Regions from separate parts of the Embleya sp. L77 genome, predicted to be linked through region 2. Evidence: riboswitches for the same ligand, from Rfam matches in the RefSeq annotation. Region 2 holds a riboswitch; each other region holds the start of a gene.
What was found. A riboswitch is a leader RNA that binds a small molecule or an ion and turns the genes downstream of it on or off. The one in region 2 is predicted to bind cyclic di-AMP.
Positions count from the first base shown of each region.

Region 1: linked by a shared signal. The riboswitch ahead of ACZOOI_RS12515 (transglycosylase family protein) and the one ahead of ACZOOI_RS10385 (C40 family peptidase) in region 2 are both predicted to bind cyclic di-AMP.
Region 3: linked by a shared signal. The riboswitch ahead of ACZOOI_RS36085 (transglycosylase family protein) and the one ahead of ACZOOI_RS10385 (C40 family peptidase) in region 2 are both predicted to bind cyclic di-AMP.
Region 4: linked by a shared signal. The riboswitch ahead of ACZOOI_RS38915 (C40 family peptidase) and the one ahead of ACZOOI_RS10385 (C40 family peptidase) in region 2 are both predicted to bind cyclic di-AMP.

Region 1 covers NZ_CM145709.1:2,977,488-2,982,915, forward strand. The annotation lists gene galE (UDP-glucose 4-epimerase GalE) at 9-977, shown strand; cyclic di-AMP (ydaO/yuaA leader) riboswitch at 1,471-1,655, shown strand; gene ACZOOI_RS12515 (transglycosylase family protein) at 1,658-2,992, shown strand; gene ACZOOI_RS12520 (PIG-L family deacetylase) at 3,228-5,261, opposite strand; gene ACZOOI_RS12525 (bifunctional lytic transglycosylase/C40 family peptidase) at 5,401-5,428, opposite strand, start outside.
Region 2 covers NZ_CM145709.1:2,529,678-2,535,105, forward strand. The annotation lists gene ACZOOI_RS10380 (hypothetical protein) at 1-317, shown strand, start outside; gene ACZOOI_RS10385 (C40 family peptidase) at 483-1,565, opposite strand; cyclic di-AMP (ydaO/yuaA leader) riboswitch at 1,575-1,710, opposite strand; gene ACZOOI_RS10390 (PIG-L deacetylase family protein) at 2,163-2,882, opposite strand; gene pcrA (DNA helicase PcrA) at 3,004-5,428, shown strand, end outside.
Region 3 covers NZ_CM145710.1:1,411,522-1,416,949, reverse strand. The annotation lists gene ACZOOI_RS36095 (MarR family winged helix-turn-helix transcriptional regulator) at 16-498, shown strand; gene ACZOOI_RS36090 (glycerophosphodiester phosphodiesterase family protein) at 704-1,768, shown strand; gene ACZOOI_RS36085 (transglycosylase family protein) at 1,971-3,251, opposite strand; cyclic di-AMP (ydaO/yuaA leader) riboswitch at 3,284-3,479, opposite strand; partial or broken gene ACZOOI_RS36080 (fumarylacetoacetate hydrolase family protein) at 4,287-4,409, shown strand; gene ACZOOI_RS36075 (hypothetical protein) at 4,453-4,647, shown strand; gene ACZOOI_RS36070 (hypothetical protein) at 4,870-5,121, shown strand; gene ACZOOI_RS36065 (aldo/keto reductase) at 5,260-5,428, opposite strand, start outside.
Region 4 covers NZ_CM145710.1:2,062,194-2,067,621, forward strand. The annotation lists gene ACZOOI_RS38905 (APC family permease) at 1-313, shown strand, start outside; gene ACZOOI_RS38910 (ROK family protein) at 310-1,341, shown strand; gene ACZOOI_RS38915 (C40 family peptidase) at 2,227-3,207, opposite strand; cyclic di-AMP (ydaO/yuaA leader) riboswitch at 3,214-3,372, opposite strand; gene ACZOOI_RS38920 (LLM class F420-dependent oxidoreductase) at 3,997-4,962, opposite strand; gene ACZOOI_RS38925 (TMEM165/GDT1 family protein) at 5,044-5,428, opposite strand, start outside.

The DNA of each region.
Region 1 (5,428 bases), 450 kb from region 2:
GTCGTCCCATGAAGTGGCTTGTCACCGGCGGTGCCGGGTACATCGGGACGCATGTCGTGCGGGCGCTGCTCGCGGCCGGTGAGGACGTGGTCGTGGTCGACGACCTGTCCTCGGGCTCGCGCGAGCGGGTTCCCGAGGGGGTGCCGCTGGTGGTCGGCTCGGTGCTGGATCGGGCGCTGCTCGACGAGGTCTTCCGGGCGCACGCCGTGGCCGGCGTGGTGCACACCGCGGGCCGCAAGCAGGTGCCCGAATCGGTCGCGCGCCCCCTCTTCTACTACGAGGAGAACGTCGAGGGTCTGCGCACCCTGCTGGCGGCCATGGTCGCGGCCGACGTCACCCGCATCGTGTTCTCCTCCAGCGCCGCCGTGTACGGCATGCCCGACGTGGACCTCGTCACCGAGGACACCCCGTGCCTGCCGATCAACCCGTACGGCGAGAGCAAGCTCGTCGGCGAGTGGATGATCAAGGCCACGGCGCGCGCACACGGGATCTCGTACGCCTCGCTGCGCTACTTCAACGTCGCGGGCTCGGGCGCGCCCGAGCTCGCGGACAAGGGCGTGTTCAACCTCGTGCCGATGGTGCTGGAGAAGTTGACGGCCAATCAGGCGCCGGTGATCTTCGGGGACGACTACGACACGCCGGACGGCACGTGCGTGCGCGACTTCATCCATGTGGTGGATCTGGCCGAGGCGCACGTGGCCGCCACCCGTCGACTGGCGGCCGATCCGGACGCGCGCCTGGTGCTGAACGTGGGTCGCGGCAATGGCACGTCGGTGCGCGAGATGGTGGAACTCATCGCCGAGGTCACCGGTTTGCGCGACCTTGCACCGGAGTACCAGCCACGGCGCGCGGGCGACCCGGCCAGGGTGGTCGCGAGCGCCGACCTGATCACCACCGAGTTGGGCTGGAAGGCCCGGCATGGCACGTCGGACATGGTGCAGAGCGCATGGGCCGGCTGGCGGGCGCTGCGCGGCTGAGACGGCGGAGTGTGGGACGCCGCGCCGGTGGGTCGTCGGCCGTCGGCGCGGCGGAACGAGGTCGCTCGGGCCGGGGTCGGCGGGCATGAAGTCGCCCGGGATGAATCGGACATGCGGCTTGTTGTTTTGTGGGGTAGCTCACGCCGGCCACGAGTGCGGACGCCCGTCCGGGTGGGCATGGGCACCCTCCGCGCGACGCTACGCGCGATGCCGATGTGACAAGCGGGGCGTAGGTAATCGTTTCCGGACGATCCGCATGCACGGCAACCGGGCGCCCCTGTCACGCATTTCCAACGCATCCACCACGGAACGCCAACTACGGTCCTTTCCGTAAGGGATCATCTACATTGCGCTCATCCGCAAATCGGATATTCGACGTCTATCCGACACGGACTTGTGATCTACGTCCGGGCCTGCTTAGCGTTCGATCCGTCCGTATCCCACACGGACCCCGATCGCCGGTACGCCGAATCCTGTCGCCGGCCGTTCGGGAGGCTGACGAGCACCACACGACAGGAGCGGGGGAACCACAGGTGAACCGCCGCGAACGGCCCCGATCGAAACGATCGGACGCCGCGAACGGCTTGGGGTGAAGCCACGTCCTTCGGGATGTGGCCGGGCTATCGATCTCCGGCCCGAATCCGACAGCTCACCTCGTAGGCGTGGGAGAGGATCCAGCCATGCTGTCCGGAACCGGGCGTCATCGCCGTCGCAGCACCAGTAGGACCACGCGTCTGATCGCCGCGGCGGGTGTCGCCGGAGTCGGCGTCGCCATGCCGATCATCGGCGCGGGCACGGCCCAGGCCGCCTCCGTGAGCACCTGGGACAAGGTCGCCCAGTGCGAGAGCACGGGCAACTGGCAGATCAACACCGGCAACGGCTTCTACGGTGGCCTGCAGTTCACCCAGAGCACCTGGAACGAGTTCGGCGGTCAGCAGTACGCCCCGCGCGCCGACAAGGCGACCAAGGGCCAGCAGATCGCGATAGCCGAGAAGGTGCTCAAGAGCCAGGGCCCCGGTGCCTGGCCGGTGTGCTCGGTCAAGGCCGGCCTGACCCGCGGCGGCGCCACCCCCGACGTCGACACCGGCTCCTCGGCCGGCAAGACCGCGCCGAAGACGGCGCCCAAGACCGAGACTCCCAAGGCCGAGACCCCGAAGAAGACGGTCGCCGCGCCCAAGATCGAGGTCAAGTCCGAGGCCCCCAAGGCCGAGGCTCCCAAGACCGAGACCCCGAAGACCGAGCCGGTCGCCAAGTCGGACTCCGCCGCCACGTCGTCCTACGTCGTGGTCGCCGGCGACACGCTCTCGAAGATCGCCGGCGCCGCGCACGTGCCCGGCGGTTGGCCGAAGCTGTACGAGGCCAACAAGAGCGTGGTCGGCGAGAACCCGGACCTGATCTTCCCGGGCCAAAAGCTCACGGTCGACGGCAAGGCCGCGCCGACCACCACCAAGACCGAGGCCGCCGCGCCCAAGGTCGAGGTGCAGAAGCCGGAGACCCCCAAGGCCGCGCCGAAGGCGGAGACCAAGCCGGCCGCGCCGAAGACCTCGGTCAAGACCGAGGCCGCCAAGAGCGACGCCAAGCCCTCCGCGAGCACCGAGAAAGCCTCCGGCGCCTACGTCGCCCCGGTCTCGGGCGCCACGCTCACGTCGAGCTTCGGCGCCGGCGGCTCGCGCTGGTCCAGCGGCAGCCACACCGGCCAGGACTTCGCGGTCTCGACCGGCACCACGGTGCGCGCGGTCACCTCGGGCACCGTCGTGTCGGCCGGCTGGGGCGGCGCGTACGGCAACGAGGTCGTCATCCGGCACGCGGACGGCAAGTACACCCAGTACGCGCACCTTTCCTCGATCTCGGTCAAGGCCGGGATGAAGGTGCAGACCGGCCAGAAGATCGCGCTCTCCGGCGCGACCGGCAACGTGACCGGCCCGCACCTGCACTTCGAGGTCCGCACCACGCCGAACTACGGCTCCGCGGTCAACCCGATGACGTGGCTGCGCAGCCACGGCGTCAGCGTCTGATCCACCGCTCTCCCGCGCCGTCCGGCGGGCGTTCCCTTCGGGGAGCGCCCGCCGTTCGCATGTCCGGGCGGGTGTCCGCGCGGGTGCCGCTCACGGCGGGCCGGATCTGCCGTCGGGACGGCCGTGTGGTGCCCAGCGTGCCGCCGAAAGGCCGCATGGTGCACAGCGCCGCGTCGAGACGGCCGTACGGCGCACAGCACCCCGGCGGAACGGCCGGGCGCCGCCCGGCACATCGTCAGGAAAGCCGTGCCGTGCGCAGCGCCCCGTCCGGTCCGAGCCACAGGACCACCGGCTGCCCGGCGCCGTCCGTCGCGCCGGTGGGACCGACCGCGACCGCGTGCTCGTCGAGCACGATCGGCGGCCCGGCCACGCCCACCACGACCGGACGGCCCTCGGCGTCCCGGGTACAGACGACCGTCGTGCCGTCCGGCCGGGGCAGCGGGTACAGCGCCTCGTGACCCGCGCCCGCGGTGCGCGGGTCACCCGGCGTCCAGGCGCCGGGCCCGACTTCGACCACACTCGCGATCTCCGCCGTGCCGGCCCGCCGGTGCGCGATGCCGACCCGGCCGTCGGCGCCCACCCAGGCCGCAGGCGCCCCCACCGGCCGCTCGGCCGCGATCGTGCCGGGCGGACCGGACCGGTCGCCGACGAAGTCCCAGTACCGGATGCCCTCGCGAGCCGTGCCGAAGACGGTCACCCGGCCGTCCGGGCGGGTCACCGCGCTCGGCCCCTCGACGATCTCGCCGCCGCCCAGGTCCTGCCAGTCCGACCACTCCTCGCTGCCGGCGGGTCGGAAGCGGGTGCTGATCCCCTTGTCCCGATCGCGCACGAACAGATGCAGCCCGCCCGCGCCGTCGGCCCGGACCACCGGTGTGCCCGGGCCGCGTTCACCGCCGTTTGGGCTGCCCAGCCCCCGCCACGGACCCAAGGCGCCGCCGGGCGTCGTCTCGGTCGCGGTGACGATCTCGAACCGGTCCCGGTCGGAGCGCCGGGCACCGCCGATCCGCAGCGCGAACACCGCGATCCGGCCGTCCTGCGTGCGCACCGCGGCCGGTCCCGGGGCGAGTTCGCCGTCACCGGGGCCGGGCATGGACTGCGCCGGAGTCCAGGCCGCGGCGCCGACCCCCTCCTGGGTCCACCGGGTGACCCGGCCGCCGAGCACGGCCCACGCGGTCAGCCGGCCGTCCGCGCCGAGCACCGGCCGGGGGCCGACGTCCGGAAAGCGATACGTGGTGCTCTGCGGCCAGTTGGTCCGAGCGGCGGTGTCGCGCACCTTGAGGTCGCCGCAGTCCACCCGTCCCGGGCAGTGCCGCACCCGGTCGGTCCAGCCGTACACCCGGGTGATCTCGTCCTTGCGCTCGCGGGCCGCCGGCGCGAGATTGTGCGGCCAGCGCTCGTTGTAGTAGCCCCGGTAGGCGATCGCCGCCGCGCTCGCGGCCGGCCGCGCGGCGTTGTACCGGCGCAGCGCCTCCCAGGTGAACTGCGCGGCGGCGGTGTGGTCCTGGTGGTCGGAGACGCCGCCGTGGTCCGAGTGTGCGGGGTGTGCCCCGTCGTGCCGCTGTCGATCGGGGTCCGGGTCGAGCGTGCGCACCACGGTCGGCGTCTGGGCCCGCATCAGGTCCGCGAGCGAGTCGATCAGGCCATCCCTGGTGTACGAGTACGGTCCGCCGGCCGGCTCGTCCCGGGCGGCCAGCGTGTCGAGTTCGCGTTCCCTGCCGTTCCACAACGTGCGCAGCCGCCCGCGCGCGCCGATGCCCTCCTCCTTGCGCGTGTTGAGGAACACGAGCTTGATGTTCGGGGCATCCACCAGATGGTCGAGTTCGGCGTGCGCGCCGTCGCGCAACCGCACGCTGTGCCGCTCCCAGCGCGCCGTGCGGTCTCCGAGGGCCATGAACGCGTACGCGGCGCGCGCGCCGTTGTTGCGCGCCGCCGCGTACGCCTGCGGATCCGGGCGCCCGCCGGTGCCGTTGCGGCCGTCCGCCTCGCCCGCGGTGAGGAAGACCGTCACGCTGTCCGTGCCGGCGCGCACCGCCCGGTCGACGTCGGGGTTCATGAAGTAGAGGTCGTCGTCCTGATGCGCGACCACCTGCATCACCGCACCGGTCGTGCCGGGCCGCGGCGCCAAAGTCTCGATCCCGATCGGCGAGGTCGGCGCGTGATACGGGGGCGAGCCGTACGGCCCGGTCACCTTCACCACCGCGAGCGCGAAGCCGAGCGCCAGGACACCGACCACCGCGGTGAACCTGCCGGTGCCGGGGATCATCGCCATGTCGGCTGGGACCTTTCTGCCGTCGCGGGCGAACCGGCCTCATCATCGCCGGTCGTCGACCGCGACCCGCACCCGGCACACCTGCGTCCGGCACGCCCGGCGCGGCACGCCCGGCCCACGCGCCGGATCGCCGCGGCGGTCAGCGCGCCCGCGCGCCGCCCGTCCCT
Region 2 (5,428 bases):
TGGGCATCGCGTCCCTGCTCGGTGGCTTCCTCACCCAGACATCCGCGCTGCGCACCGGCGACGGGCGGATCGTGCCCGCGATGACGCACGGCGCGCTGACCATGCTGGTCACCGGCCTGGCCCTGGTCGGCGTGGTCCAGGCGGGTCTGGACAAGGACGTGGACAACGCCAAGATCGGCACCAAGCTGGTCATTCTGCTGGCCATCCTGCTGCTGGTCTGGGGCAACCGCGCCGCGGACCGGGTGTCCTCCAAAGTGCTCGGCGCGATCGGCCTGCTGACCGTGGCGAACATCGCCATCGCGGTCATGTGGACCTGAGACCCCGCCGACTCCGCCCACCGTCGGCACGAGCCGACCCGCCGAGGCGAGCGACCGCAGGTGGGTGGTCCGAGCGACCGCCGCACCCGACACACACGACGGCGCCCTCCACGCGGAACGAATCCGCGGGAGGGCGCCGTTGAGGTTTTCGGGCGGCCGGTGGATTTACCCGGGTCGAATCGCCGCGTAGAACGGCATCGAGTCGAGCGGCGCCTCGGTCACGGTCTTGCCGGGACGCGGGGCGTGGATGATCTTGCCGCCGCCGATGTAGAGGCCCACGTGCCGGTTGTCCGAGTAGAAGAACACCAGGTCGCCCGGCTGGAGCGAGCCCTTGGCGATCCGTGGACCGTCGTTGACCTGGGTCCAGGTGGTGCGGGTCAACCTGACGCCTGCGGCCTTCCACGACGCCTGGGTCAGCCCCGAGCAGTCGTAGGAGCTGGGCCCCTCGGCGCCCGACACGTACGCCTTGCCGATCTGGGCCCGCGCGAACGCGATCGCGGCCGCGGCCCGGCCGGACGCGGGGACGTTGGTCGCCGGCGGCGTGTCCTCCTTGTCCCGCGAGCTGCGGTCGTTGCCGCGCGTGGTGTCGCCCTCGTGCTCGTCCGAGTCGAGGACTTCCTTCTTCTGCTGCTCGGTGAGCGTGTTCAGCAGCCGCTGAGCCTCGGCGAGCTTGGCCTGGATCTCGGTCTTGTTCTTGTTCAGCTCGGTCCGCAGCTTCTCCAGCTCGGCCAGCTGCGAGGAGGCCTCGGTGCGGTCCTGCTGGAGAACCCGGGCCTGCGCCGCGATCTGCTTCAGCTTGGCGGCCTGCTGACCGTCGAGCTGGGACATCATCTGCGACTTCTGCAGGTAACCCTCGGGGTCGCCGCTGAGCGCCAGTGACAACGACGGCGGCAGGCCGCCGCTGCGGTACTGGTTCGCCGCCAGGACACCGATCTGGTCACGCAGAGCGTTCAGCGCGACCTGTTCCTCGGTGACGCGAGCCTGCGTCTGGTTCGCGGTGACCTGCTTCTTTTCCAGCTGATCTTCGACGCCGTTGGCGACGTCGGTGACCTTGACCACGTCACTGTGCAGCTGGTTGACCTGCTGCTTGACCTGCTCGAAGGATGCGGCGGGGTCCGCGCTCGCGGTGCCGGCAAAGGTCATCACGCCGGTCATCGTCGCGGCGGCCGTCACTACGGTCGCTGCGGTACGCGCGGCGGTGCGCGGCTTGGGCTTGCGGTGCTGCCCGGGTCGACGTTGGGACGCCACTGGTGGCGAGTCTCCTTCCTCGGCCGCCTACCGGGTTAGCTGACGGGTTCGGGCGGAAGAAGGCGCCCTACGGTGCCGGAGCACCGATTCACCCCAGGGACTGCAAGGGTCCCCGGTTCCGGCTTCGCATCGTCAACGATGGTTACCCACCGTCACCTGAACGCGTCCCCGAATTCGGCGGAGGTGATCGTGTCGACCGGGTGGCCGACGTCGAGCCGATCGCCTGTCGCAGAACACTAGTCACAGGCGTGTCAGGACCATCATCATCAGCCGCCGCATTGCCAAAACTTTACCGAAACCACCGTTTCCTTCTCCGCGTATCACGGGAAAAGCGCGCGGATTCCCGAAAGTCGATCTTGGGGAGATTTGCCAGCAATTATTCGTATGTGACCTGTCCGAGTAGTCCCGGACAAGGACACGGACAACGCCAGGATCGACGTCAACCGGTCATTCTGCTGTCGGTCCGAGGCGGGCCGCCGCGGCACGGGTGTCCCGAGGATGCTCGGCGCACTCGGCCTGTCGACCGCGCCGAACCTCGCCGTCGCGCTCATCTGGACCCGAGACCCCGCCAAGCCCGGGGAACCCAGCCGACCCGCCCTAACGGGTGTCGATCACCCGGAACACCTCGGCCATCCGTCCCGCGCCCAAGCCGAACCGCTCGGCATTGCGGGTGAGCATCGTCGTGACCTCCGCACGCAGCCCGGACAGATGGCTCGTCTGACTCGCGTGCGACAGCAGGGCCGCCATCTTGCGCTCGAACACCGCACTCACCTCGACCGCGTGGTCCGGCGCCGGTGTCGGCGACAACCACGTCTCCGGCACGGTCCACTCCTTCAGCCCCTCCACGTCCAGCAGCTCGGGGTGCGCGAACGGGTTCCGGGCGTCCGGATAGATCGCCCGCATCGCCGCCTCGCCCGCCTCCAGATGATCCGGGTGACTGGGCGCGAGCCGGGCCCAGTCCCGCTCCGGACTCGGGATCACCATGCGCTGCGGACGCACCTGCCGGATCACCCGGGTGATGTCGCGCCGCAGCTCGAAGGTCGCGGCCAGCCGCCCGTCCGGGTAACCGAGCCAGTACAGCTGCCGCACTCCCACGTGCGCCGCCGCCGCGCTCTGCTCGGCCCGCCGGATCCCGCCGATCTCGGATCGCGGCACCGCCGGGTCAAAGCCGCCCGCGTCCCCGTCGGTGACCAGGCAATAGCTCACCTCGATGCCGGCCTCGGTCCAGGTCGCCACCGTCCCCGCCGCCCCGTAGTCGATGTCGTCCGGATGCGCGGCCAGCACCAGGACCCGCTCCACGTCGCGATCGTCCAGCACGATGTACTCCCTTGGTCCGATCGATCCGACGGCGGGACAACCCGTCGCCGGCGCCATGATCTCCGCTCCGTACAAAGGGCCGAGCACGACTCGCTTGTTACCCACCTAGACTCGGGGAACGATGAGCAGCCTCTTCGACGACATCCCCCTGCCCGGTTTCGAGACCGCGGCCAAGAAGTCCCCCACGGGCCCCGCGGACGACATCCCGCTGCCGCCCGAGCCGGACGACAACCACGTGTACGGCCTGCCGGAGGACTATCCGGACGACCTGTACGAGGGGCAGTACGCGCCGCCCCCCGAACCGCGCGACGCCTACTACCGCAACGGCGCCCCGCGCCCGGTCGTGGATCCGGCGCGGCTGCTCGACGGGATGAACCCGCAACAACGCGCCGCGGTCGTGCACGAAGGGTCCCCGCTGCTCATCGTGGCCGGCGCGGGCTCCGGCAAGACCCGCGTGCTGACCCATCGGATCGCCCACCTGCTCGCGGCCCGCGGTGCGCATCCCGGCGAGATCCTGGCGATCACCTTCACCAACAAGGCCGCCGCCGAGATGCGCGAGCGGGTCGAGGCGTTGGTCGGGCCGCGTACCAAGGCCATGTGGGTGTCCACGTTCCACTCGGCGTGCGTGCGCATCCTGCGGCAGCAGTACAAGAAACTCGGCATGAGCTCGTCGTTCTCGATCTACGACTCGGCCGATCAGCAGCGGCTGATGGCGATGGTCTGTCGCGACCTGGACCTGGACCCGAAGAAGTTCCCGCCGCGCAAGTTCAACGCGCAGGTCTCCAACCTCAAGAACGAGCTGATCGATCACGAGGACTTCGCCGCGAAGGCGATCAACGAGACCGAGCGCATACTGGCGCAGGCGTACACCATGTACCAGGAGCGGCTGCGCCAGGCCAACGCCCTGGACTTCGACGACCTGATCATGACCACGGTGCACCTGCTCCAGGCGTTCCCGGACGTCGCGGAGCACTACCGGCGGCGCTTTCGGCACGTGCTGGTCGACGAGTACCAGGACACCAACCACGCGCAGTACATGCTCGTCCGTGAGCTGGTCGGCGGCGCGGCGGGCAGCGGTCCGCGGCGCACGATCGACGGCGACCTGGTCAACCCGGCCGAGGCCGGTCTCGCCGAGATCGAACCGGCCGAGTTGTGCGTGGTGGGTGACGCGGACCAGTCGATCTACGCGTTCCGCGGCGCGACCATCCGCAACATCCTCGACTTCGAGGCCGATTACCCGAACGCCAAGACCATCCTGCTGGAGCAGAACTACCGCTCCACGCAGACCATCCTGAGCGCGGCCAACGCGGTGATCGAGCGCAACAGCAACCGGCGCGCGAAGAACCTGTGGACGGACGCCGGCGCGGGCACCCCGATCGTCGGCTACGTCGCGGACGACGAGCACGACGAGGCCCAGTTCGTCGCGGACGAGGTGGACCGGCTCACCGACGCGGGCAAGACCAGGCCGGGGCAGGTCGCGGTGTTCTACCGGACCAACGCCCAGTCCCGGGTGTTCGAGGAAGTCTTCATCCGGGTCGGGCTGCCGTACAAGGTCGTCGGCGGCGTGCGCTTCTACGAGCGCCGCGAGGTCCGCGACGTGCTCGCCTACCTGCGACTGCTGGCCAACCCGGACGACACGGTCTCGCTGCGGCGGATCCTGAACGTGCCCAAGCGCGGCATCGGGGATCGGGCCGAGGCGTGCCTGGACGTGCTCGCCGCCCGCGACCGGGTCCCGTTCGCCCAGGCGCTGCGTCGCGCGGAGGACGCGCCGGGCCTGGCCAAGCGTTCCGCCAACGCGGTCAAGGGCTTCGTCCAGCTGTTGGACGACCTCACCGCGGTCGTGGACGGCGGCGCGGGTCCGGCCACCGTGCTGGAGGCGATCCTGGAACAGACCGGCTACCTGGCCGAGTTGCAGGCGTCCAGCGATCCGCAGGACGAGACCCGAATCGAGAACCTCCAGGAACTCGCGGCGGTTGCACTGGAGTTCGAACAGGCCCAGGCCCAGGAGGGCGGCGGCGGCACGCTGGCCGACTTCCTGGAGCGGGTCTCCCTGGTGGCGGACTCCGACCAGATCCCCACCGATGGCGACGACGGCGGTGTGGTCACGTTGATGACCCTGCACACCGCCAAGGGCCTGGAGTTCCCCACGGTGTTCCTGACCGGCCTGGAGGACGGCGTCTTCCCGCACATGCGCTCGCTGGGCGACGCGAAGGAGTTGGAGGAGGAGCGCCGGCTCGCCTATGTCGGCATCACCCGCGCCCGTGAGCGGCTCTACGTCACGCTCGCGAAGATGCGCAGCGCGTGGGGCGCGCCGTCGTACAACCCGCCGTCGCGCTTCCTGGGCGAGTTGCCCGAGAAGCTGGTCGACTGGCGCGGCACGTCCCCGTCGGCGGCCAAGGCGCTGTCCGCGACCAAGTCGACCGTCGGCTCGCGCGGCGGCTTCGGCAAGGGCGCGCAGATCAAGGAACGGCCGATCGTCGCGCTGTCCCCCGGCGACCGGGTCACCCACGACAAGTTCGGCCTGGGCACGGTGGTCTCCACCGCCG
Region 3 (5,428 bases), on a different replicon from region 2:
CGCTAATATGTGGCCATGACGGACCGACCGAGCACGGGGCGGCCGCCGATGGGAGCACGGACCGGATACCGGCTGGTCAAGCTGGCCGATCTCCTGTTGGCGCTCGCCGATCAGACCCTGGCCACGCTGGGGGTCAAGGCCAAGCACGTACACGTGCTGGAGACCCTGCTGGCCTACGAATCGTTGTCTCAGCAGGACGTCAGCCGGCTGCTCGGGATCGACCCGAACGTCCTGGTCGGCCTACTCGACGACCTGGAGGCGCGCGGCTTCGCCGAGCGTCGGCGCAACCCGCACGACCGGCGCCGGCACGTCGTCCAGGTCACCGACTCGGGGCGCGAGTTGGTTGCGAAGAGCACCCGGCTGCTCGGAGAGGCCGAGGACGCGTTCTTCGCCGTCGTCTCGGCGGAGGAACTACAGGTCGTGCACGAGGCGTCGGGCCGGCTGCTGGCCGCGCACCGACCCGGCTGGACCGACGACGGGTCCTCGATGGGCTGCTGAACGGCCGTGCGAGCGCCGCGACTTCGGTGGTCGGGTGGGCCGCTTCGGCGGCTGTTCGGCGCGGCCCCGGTGGGCGTCTTCGTCTCCTCTTCTTCTCTTCTTCGCCGGAACGCCACGGCCCGACTCCCCGCGCATCACTTCGCGCGGGCCAGGGTGTGGGCGTCGACGGTCGATCGTCGTCGACCGGAGCGAGAAGGAGACGTCCATGTCCGGATGGAAGACCGTCACGGCCGCGGTCCTGGCCGGGGCCGCCATCGTCGCCGCCCCGGGAGCGGCCGCCGCGGCGGACCGCCACGGCGGTCACCACCGCAAGTCCTTCGACCTCCAGGCGCACCGAGGCGGACTCGGGCTGACCGTGGAGAGCACGCTCGCGTCCTTCGCCAAGGGCTTGGACCTGGGCGTGTCCACCCTCGAACTGGACGTGCAGATCACCGAGGACGGCCGCGCCGTGGTCACCCACGACCGCAGGGTCGACGGGCGCAAGTGTGCCGACACCGCACCGGTGCGGGCCGGCGACCCGGAGTTCCCCTACGTCGGCAAGTACGTCAACACGCTCAGCCTGGCCCAGATCCGCACCCTGGACTGCGGGTCGCGGCAGTTCCCCGGCTTCCCCGCGCAGACCACCTCGCCGGGAGCCCGCATGCCGCTGCTCACCGAGGTGTTCGACCTGGTCGAGCGCCGGCACGCGCGCGGCGTGAAGCTCAATGTGGAGACCAAGGTCGAGGCGGGCGCGCCGCAGGAGACCGCGCCGCGCGAGCAGTTCGTGCAGACCGTGGCGCGCGAGGTGCGCCGGGCCGGGCTGTTGCGCCAGGTCACCATCCAAAGCTTCGACTGGGGCGCGCTCAAGCGCATGCGACAGGTCGAACCGCGGCTGCCGCTGGTCGCGTTGACCAACTACGACTTCCTCCAGGTCGGCAAGCCCGGCGCCTCGCCCTGGCTGGGCGGCCTGGACATCGACGACTTCGGCGGCGACCCGCTGCGCGCGATCGCCTCGTTCGGCGCCACGACGTTCTCGCCTGTGCACGGCTTCCCGCAGAACGGCAAGGTCACCGACCCGGACTACCGCCCGTACGTGACCCGGGAGATGGTCGCCCAGGCGCACGCGAGGGGCATCAAGGTCGTGCCGTGGACCATCGACGACCCGGCGACCATGGCCAAGCTGATGGACGACGGCGTGGACGGTCTGATCACCGACTACCCCGATCGGGCACGGGAGTTGCTGGCCGCACGCGGACTGCCGCTGCCCAAGCGGTATCCGGCACGCGGCTGATCGACCCGGCCCGCGGGGCTTCGGCGCGCGCGGGGGTCTCGGAGTGCGCGGGGCTTCGGAGTCCGCGGGGATCGGGGCCTCCGCAGGGGTGCGGACGCGCACGTGGGCCGGGCCCGTCGACGCGTGGTCGACGGGCCCGGCCCTTGTACGGCTACCGCAGCGTGGCTGTTGCCGTGCGGCTACTGCCTGAGTGACGCTCGGATCAGAGGTTGACGCCGTGCGCGCGCAGGTAGCTGACGGGGTTGATGCCGCTGCCGTAGTTCGGGGTGGTGCGGATCTCGAAGTGCAGGTGCGGGCCGGTCACGTTGCCGGTCGCACCGGAGAGGCCGATCTGCTGACCGGTGCTCACCGTGGCACCGGCGCGCACGCCGATGCTGGACAGGTGCGCGTACTGCGAGTACTTGCCGTCCGCGTGCTTGATCACGATCTCGTTGCCGTAGGCGCCGCCGTTGCCGGCCTTGACCACGGTGCCCGAGGTGATCGCCTTCACCGGGGTGCCGGTGGAGGCCACGAAGTCCTGGCCGGTGTGGCTGCCGCTGGACCACATCTTGCCGCCGACGCCGAACGCGGTGCCCAGCGAGCCGCTCACCGGAGCGACGTAGCCGGACGCGTTGACCGCGGTGCTGCCGGCCTTGGCGGAGGACGCCTTGGCGGCGACGGGGGCCTTCTCCTTGACCGTGGTCTTCGGCGCGACCTTCACCGACGCCGAGGGCTTGGTCTCGGCCACGGTCTCGGTCTTGGGCGCGGCCTTCGGCGCGACCTCGACCTTGGCGGTGGTGGTGGTGGCGGTGGCGGTTGACGCCTTGGCCTTGCCGGACAGCGAGAGCTTCTGGCCGACGTGGATGAGGTTCGGGTTGCCACCGATCACGGACCGGTTGTCGGCGTACAGCTTGTGCCAACCACCGGCGATGTCCTTGTCGGCGGCGATCTTGGACAGGGTGTCACCCTTGACCACGGAGTACGAGGTGGTGGTCGACGCGGGCTTCGCGGCGGCCGGGACGACCTCGATCTTCGGGGCGGCGGCGGTCGCCGGCTTGGACTCGGCCGGCTTCTCGGCGGCCTTGGGGGCGACCTTGATCGAGGTCTTGGCCGAGCCGGAGGACTTGGTGGTCGGCGAGACGGCAGCCTTGGCGCCGCCCTTGGTCAGACCCGCCGGGCCGGAGGTGTTCGGCCAGGCGCCGGGGCCCTGCACGGCCAGGACCTTCTCGGCGATGGCGATCTGCTGGTCCTTGGTGGCCAGGTCGGCGCGCGGGGCGTACTGCTGACCGCCGAACTCGTTCCAGGTGCTCTGGGTGAACTGCAGGCCACCGTAGAAACCGTTGCCGGTGTTGATGTGCCAGTTGCCCGAGCTCTCGCCCATGGCGACCTTGTCCCAGGTGGAGACCGAGGCGGCGTTGGCGGTTGCGATACCGGTGATCAGCGGGGCGGCGACGATGGCGCCGGCCATGCCGAGAGTCAGCGCGAGGCGCGTCTTCTTGGGCATACGGGCAGGGGTGATGAACGACTGCACGAAGATTTTTCCTTCTCCCACGCCTACGAAGTGAGCTGTCGGATTCGGGCTGGAGAGTCTCGCCCGGCCGTGTTCGACCCTCGGATGAGAGGGACGGGCACGGCTTCACCCCAAGCCGTCCGCGTGGGCGCCTGTGTCACAGACGCCCGGGACGGCATTCCACTTGGTTCCCCCGCTCCTGCCTTTCGGGTTTCGTACCGTGGCCTCGCTCCGGCGGCAGGATTCGGCGAACCGGGAGACCATTTCGCCGAGCACCGGACCGGTGTGGCGAAGCACCAAACTACGCACACCCCCGGCGCGGAACCAAACATCACGATTCGCCGAAACCGAAGAATCGGGTGTTAAGGGTGGAATAACGGGACTTAAAGTCCCGAACTCCGTACGCATTGTGCCCAAAATGCTCACTCACCGTTGATTGAGAAATCACGGCGGGTGAGAATCCGGAAAACTCGGTTCACGGTGCGTGCGAGTTCCTGACGAACGGTATGCGCGTTGTGACGTGCGTCATGCGCCCGCAAAATATTGTCCGGATTACCCCTATATGCCGGTGATACTTCGGGCCGGGCCGGGTGCCTCCCGTGCCTGCCGCATCGGGCCGGCGGCTGGAGCCCGGACCGGGTACGGCGCACGCGGCCTCCCCTGTGGAGTTGCGTGCGCCACATCGGGCCCGGCCTCCTGACCTCAGCCCGCCCTCGGGTCGCCGGCCGCGGGGGTCGGCGGCGCGTGGAATGCGGTGAGGAACTCGGCGAGGTGCATCGCGCGCACCCGCGACCCGCGCCGACGCAGGCCGGTGCGCAGTTGGCGCAGGCAGCCGGGGTTGACCGCGAGACCGCACGGCCGGCGTGGGCCAGGTCGGGGAACTAGGCGATGCCGGTGCCCGTGTCGGCGGGCGCGGGCAGCAGGGCCATGGTGATCTCGGTGATCACCGCGAGGGTGGGCCGGTGCGGTCGGTTAGGCCCTGTCCGGCACGATGACAACGAGAGAGTGGAATGAGGCCGGCGGTAGTCGCTGCGGCACGGGGACAAGGACGAGGCGATGGACGCGATCGCCGAGTACACGGTCGCCAACGACGTCTCCGACCGCGACCTGCAATTCGGCGACGGCCAGTGGGCGCGCGGCAAGAGCAAGGACACGGCTCGGCCCGGCCGACGCGAGCGCCGGTTTCGATGCGACCGTGCCGGTGCGTACCGAGAAGCGGGTGCTCGGCTCGTTGGCCTACACCGGCGACGAGTTCGCCGAGGCCGCCGAACTCGTCGGCGGCTGGGGACTGGGCTGGACCGCGAGTTACCCGCTGGAGTCGGGCGCGGAGATCTTCACCGGCCTGATGCGCGGCGGCAGCCACCCGGTGAAGGCGATCCTGCGCCCCTGACGTCGTGGGCGGCGCCGCGCCTCGGCGACCCGTCCGCGAACCCCCCGGCCCAGCAGCCCGACCCGAAGTCCGTCTCGGGAAACAATGGCGGATACAGGGTGTTTCGGGGCGGCTCGGCGAGGGACGAGTTCAGTCCTGCGTCGTGGTGCCCGGGGGAACGACGGCATGCCGTACGGCCGACCGGTGGGCTTGCGCCCGGTCGACCGCGGGCATGGGCTCGGGATGGAACGCTTCGAGATCGAGATCCTCCCGTACAACGCCCAGGACATGGCCGCCGAGGCCCGAGGGCCGGCGGTGCGCTCGGCCGTGGTCGAGGCCACCGGCGAGATCGGCGCCTCCGGACATCCGCGCTATGCGGGCGAGGGCGTGGTGGCCGACATCGACCCGACGTCGCGCACGGTCGAGGCGATCACCATCGACGGTGCGGAGATCGAGGACGGGTGGAGTGTGCGGATCACGCCGAGGGAGGGCTGACCCGGATTCGGCCGGGCCGAGGTGACGCGGTCGGGCCGGCGCGCGACGGCGGGTCGTGCGACGCGGCCGGGCCGGGACGACGTGGCCGGGCCGGACTGTCCCGGTGGACGGGACGGTCCGGCCCCGGCCGCGATCGGGTCAGACCGCGGCCGACAGGGCCTCGAACTGCTCGTCGGACAGTTCGATCCGGGCCGCCTCGGTGTTCTCCTCCAGGTGCGTGACGCTGGAGGTGCCCGGGATCGGCAGCAGCACCGGGGAGCGGTGCAGCAGCCAGGCCAGCGCCAACTGTGAAGGTGCGGCGCCGTGT
Region 4 (5,428 bases), on a different replicon from region 2:
GGTCTCGCTGGTCGGATGGATCGCGATCTTCTGCTACGCCGACAAGAACTCGCCCGGACGCCACCCGATCGAGTGGGCACTGGCGTGGGTGGCACTGGGCTGCGCGGCGTTCCTGGTGTGGGCCAGGGTGGAGCGGACCTGGCCGTTCGGCCCACGGGAGATCACCGAGGAGTACCTGAACCGGTCCGGTTCGGGTTCCGGGTCGGATTCCGGTTCGGGTTCCGACTCGGGCTCGCGCTCTGACTCGGGCTCGAACTCCGGTGCGAGCAGCGCCGGTTCGGGTGCGGTCGGCAATGTCGCGGAGCCCGCATGACGGCGCTCCACCGAGGCCGGGCCCCCGGTACTCCCGACTCCGCGCCCGCGCCGGAGCAGGTTTTCGCCTGCTCCGGCCCGGGCGCGGGCGCGGCCTTCGTCTGCGGCATCGACTTCGGCGGCACCAAGATCGCGCTGGCCACCGCGCGTCCCGACGGCACGATATTGGCGAGCGACCGGCTGATCACCGACGCCCGCGAAGGAGCGGTCCAGGCGGTGCGACGCGCGGTGGCGGCGACCCGCGAACTGGTCGCGCACACCGCCGCGACCGCCGGCGGCCACTGCGCGGCCGTCGGCGCGGTCAGCCCGGGCATCGTGCTGCCCGACCGGATCCTGCTCGCGCCCAACGTGCCCGGCTGGCAGGACCTGGCCCTGGCCGCGACGTTGTGCGAGGGGCTGGGCCTGGACCCCGAAAGGGTGGCCGTCGGCAACGACGGCAAGGCCGCCGCACTCGCCGAATCCCGCTGGGGCGCACTGCGGGGCGCGGACCCGGCGATCCTGCTCACCGCCGGCACCGGGATCGCCGCCGCGATCGTGCTGGGTGGGCGGGTCCTGGACGGCGCGCACGGGGCGGCGGGCGAAATCGGTTACCTGCTGCGCGGTCGCGCCGACACCGGATTCGGCGCGGGACGCGCACCCCTGGAGGAGTACGCCTCCGGCATCGGACTGGGCACGCGAGGCAGCGAACTGCTCGGCCGCGAGGTGGACGCCGCCGCGCTGTTCGCCGACCCGGACCCGCGGGTGCGCACGCTGGTCGACGAGGCGTTGGACGAACTGGCCGTACACGTGGCCAACTTGGCGATCACGCTGGACGCGGAGCGGATCGCGGTCACGGGCGGCCTGATGCGCTCCGCTTCGCGTGTGCTGGCCGCGCTTCGGGTGCGGGTGGGGGTGGGGGTGCCGTTTCCGCCCACGGTGGTGCGGGCGCGATTCGTGCAGGATGCGGCGCTTCGGGGGGCCCTCTCGCTGGCCGCGGAACTGTTGCCGCACCTCCCGGGGGCGGTGGCCTCAAGCGCCGGCCGCACTTGAACGCCTTGGCCTCAAGCACTCGACTGGGCCGGGCTGGTTCGCCTCATGCGCCGGCGGGGCTGGGTGGCCTCATGCGCCGGCCGGGCTGGTTCGCCTCAAGCGCCGGCGGGGCTGGGTGGCCTCAAACGCCGGCCGGGCTGCTTGGCCTCAAGCGCCGGCGGGGCTGTTTGGCCTCATGCGCCGGCGGGGCTGAGTGGCCTCAAGCGCCGGCCGGGCTATTTGGCCTCATGCGCCGGCGGGGCTGTTTGGCCTCATGCGCCGGCGGGGCTGTTTGGCCTCATGCGCCGGCCGGGCTGCTTGGCCTCAAACGCCAGCCGGGCTATTTGGCCTCAAACGCCGGCAGGGCTGGGTTCGCCTCAAGCGCCGGCGGGGCTGAGTGGCCTCATGCGCCGCTCGGGCTGAGTGGTTTCGTGTGGTGGACGGGCTGGGTTTGCCTTGAGGGACGGTGGGGAGGGGCTCTTGGGTTTGTGTGGGTTGTGGTTGGGGGGTGTTGCGAACGGACTGTGTTGGTCGTTGTGTTCGTCCGGGCGTCGACGAGGGTGCGACTTGGTCGGATGCTTGGGGGCTGCTGGGGTCCGGGACTGTCCCGGCTCCGTTGTTTGGCTCGTGGTGCTGGAGCCGATTGGGGCTTGCGGCTTGGGGCTGGGCGGGCGGCTGTGCCGGGGGCTGGTGGGGGTGCTGCGCCGAGTGGTGGGTGTAGCTGGCGCGGGGTGTGGGGGCGAGGGCGGAGGGTTCGGGGATGTGCCTCGGGGAACGGGGGGCGGCGCCGTGCTCTCCGACCGTCGTCGGGGGGCACGGCGCCGGAAGGGCGTCCCACTGTGCGGTTGTGTTACTGCGGCCGAGGCCGCGGCCGAGGGTTGCCGGCTGCGGTTGTCGGCGGGGTGATCAGACCGGGCGGGTGGCGCCGGCGATCGGCATGGTGCTGATCGAGGCGATCTCGACCGGCTTGCGCGGGTTGGCGGCGTGCACCATCTTGCCGTCGCCGATGTAGATCCCGACGTGGCTGATGCCCGAGTAGAAGAACACCAGGTCGCCGGGCTGCAGGTTGGCGACCGACACGTGCGGGTCGGCGGCGAACTGGTCGTTGGTCACGCGCGGCAGCGAGATGCCCGCGGACTTGTACGCGGCCTGGACCAGACCCGAGCAGTCGTACGCGTTCGGGCCGGTGGCGCCGTACACGTACGGCTTGCCGATCTGCGCCTTGGCGAAGGCCACGGCCTGGGCGGCCTTGCTGCTCGACGCGGTGGACGAGCCGCCGGTCGGCGCCTGGTTGCCCTTCGAGCCGCCGGTGGCGGGCTTGGCGGGGGCCTTGGCGGCGGGCTTGACCGACACCTCGGCCGACGGCTTGCTCGCCGGCTTGGTGGTGGTCTTGCCGGGGGTGACGGTGGTCTTCGGCTGCACCTTGATGCTCGGCTGGGCCGGAGCGGCCTTGGACAGCACGGGCGCCGAGCCGGTCAGCCGGAGGGTCTGGCCGATCTGGATCAGGTCCGGGCCGGACAGGAGCACGTCGCGGTTGAGCTCGTACAGGCTCTGCCAGCCGCCGGTGACCTGGTTGGCCCGGGCGAGCCCGAACAGCGTGTCGCCGGCCTTGACCACGTAGCCGGCCTTGTCGGCGGGAACGGCAGTTTCCTGCGCGGCGGGCGCGGCCTGGACCGGAGCGCTCTCGACCGCGGCGGTCGGAGCCGCCGACAGCACGGCGGAGGTGCCGGAGGTGGGCTGGTCGGAGGTGGAGGGGGCTTGCGCCTGAGCCGTACCGGCAGTGGCGACCGGGATCACGACACCCATGCCGGCGATGCCCACCGCCGCGACGAAGCGGCGGACGTTGGCGGGGCGAGCGGCGCGGTGGCGAGCGTTTGCGGACAGCATGAAATGGGGTCCTCTCCTGTCGCCTACGAGGTGAGCTGTCGGATTCGGACTGGAGTAGCCCGGTCGCGCAACACGCGACTTCACCCCTAGCCGTCACCGGAACGATCCCGGCCACGGCGATCCACCTGGTTCCCCCGCTCCCGTCGGATTCTTCGATGTAGACCTCCCGCTGCCGGCGACGGGATTCGGCGTACCGGCGACAGGGTTCACCCGAAAGGTGAATCGGCGAGAAAGGTAGGCAATGGCGATGCCGGATCACAACCGAAACGCCGACTTTGCCTGCGGCGTAAAGGCGGAATAAAGGCGACATCTCACCCGGCCTCGGCGCGGCGCACCGCTGATGACGAGGGGATATCTCGGAGAGTGGCGTGATCGTCCGGTCACGGAAAATAGTCGAAATTCATGCCGGGACGCGAGAAATGAATTACCACGCGAAGTCGGCTAAGTAATTTATGTCCGTTTTATCCATGCGGCCTACATCACATTTCGGACGGTTCGAGCGGAGGGACATGCCGGACATGCCGGCGATCGAACGATCCACCCTGCGGCTCCGCGTGCCCCGCCCACCCCGCACGCACGTCCGTCGATCCGCCGATCCGAGCGATGGATGCGATGCCGACCCGTGCGGATGCCGATGCGCCCATGCCGATCGGGCCCGACGTATGTCCCCACCACGCCGGGCCGCAACCGCAACCGCAACGCCATCGCTACCGAGCCGGAGCCGAAACCACGGAGCGGGGGCGCCGACCCCGCGCCCCCGCTCCGCTCCGCCTCCGCAGCCCCAACCCGTCACAACTCCCGCAGCGCCGCCAAGAGCTTGTCCTGAGCCCAGTCCAGGAAGGCGTGCTGCGTGTCGCCGCCGATCTGGACGAGCGCGACCTCGGTGAACCCGGCCTCGACGTACGGGCGCACCGCGTCGACGAAGGCGCCCACGTCGTCGCCGCACGGAATCGACTCGGCCACGTCCTCCGGCCGGACGAACTGCGTGGCGCCCGCGAAGCCGGCGGTGCCCGGAAGCTCGGAGTTGACCTTCCAGCCGCCCCCGAACCAGCGGAACTGCTCGTGCGCCCGCGCGATCGCGGCGTCCCGGTCGGGGTCGTAACTGACCGGCAACTGGCCCACCCGGGGCTTGCCCGCGCCGCCGTGCCGATCGAATTCGGCCAACAGCTCACCCTTGGGCTCGGTCGCGATGACCAGGTCGGCCAGTTGCCCGGCCAGTGCGCAGCTCTGGGTGCCGGAGACCGCGATGCCGATCGGCGGCGGTCGATCCGGCAGGTCCCACAATTTGGCGGACTCGACGTCGAAGTGTGTGCCGTGATGATCGACATAGCCGCCCGCGAACAGGGCCCGGATGATCTGCACCGCCTCGCCGAGCATCTCCTGCCGTACGTCCGCCGCCGGCCACCCGCCGCCGATCACGTGCTCGTTCAGGTTCTCGCCGGAGCCGAGTCCCAGCCGGAAGCGCCCGTCCGACAACAACTGCACGGTGGCGGCCTTCTGTGCCACCACCGCCGGGTGGTAGCGCATCGTCGGACAGGTCACGTACGTCATCAACGGGATCCGCGACGTGGCCTGGGCCGCCGCGCCCAGCACGCTCCAGGCGTAGGGCGCGTGGCCCTGCGCATCCAGCCACGGGAAGTAGTGGTCCGAGGTCACCGAGAAGTCGAACCCGACCCGCTCCGCGTGCACCACGTGCTCGACGAGATCCTTGGGCCCGGCCTGTTCGGTCATCATCGTGTAGCCGATTTTCACCATGGGACGCGGGTGCCCGACCGGCACGGCGGAAAACCGCCCTTGCGGCTCCCGCCTCCGCCGGCCCGGACCGCCCAGGTCAGGTCAGCCCGTGAACACCTCCACCACCGACCAGATCGCCAGCCCGAGCATGCACACGCCGCCGATTCGCTGCACCGTCTGGAGCGGGACCCGCTTGGCGATGAACCGCCCCGCCAGCAGAGCCAGTGCGGAGACCGACATCAGCGCCGCGGCCGAGCCGATCGCGGTGGACCAGGTGCCGTTGGTGGCCGCCAGGTTGGCGGTGGTGATCTGGGTCAGGTCGCCCCATTCGCTGATGAACACGGCCGTGAACGCGGTCGAGAAGACCGGCCAAAAACCGGTCACGGTCTTGCCCGCGGTGTCCTCGTCGTCGTCGCCGGCCCCGCCGCGCAGCAGCATGAAGGCGCCGAAGCCGAACAGCGCGGCGGAGACGAGTTTGACGATCCAG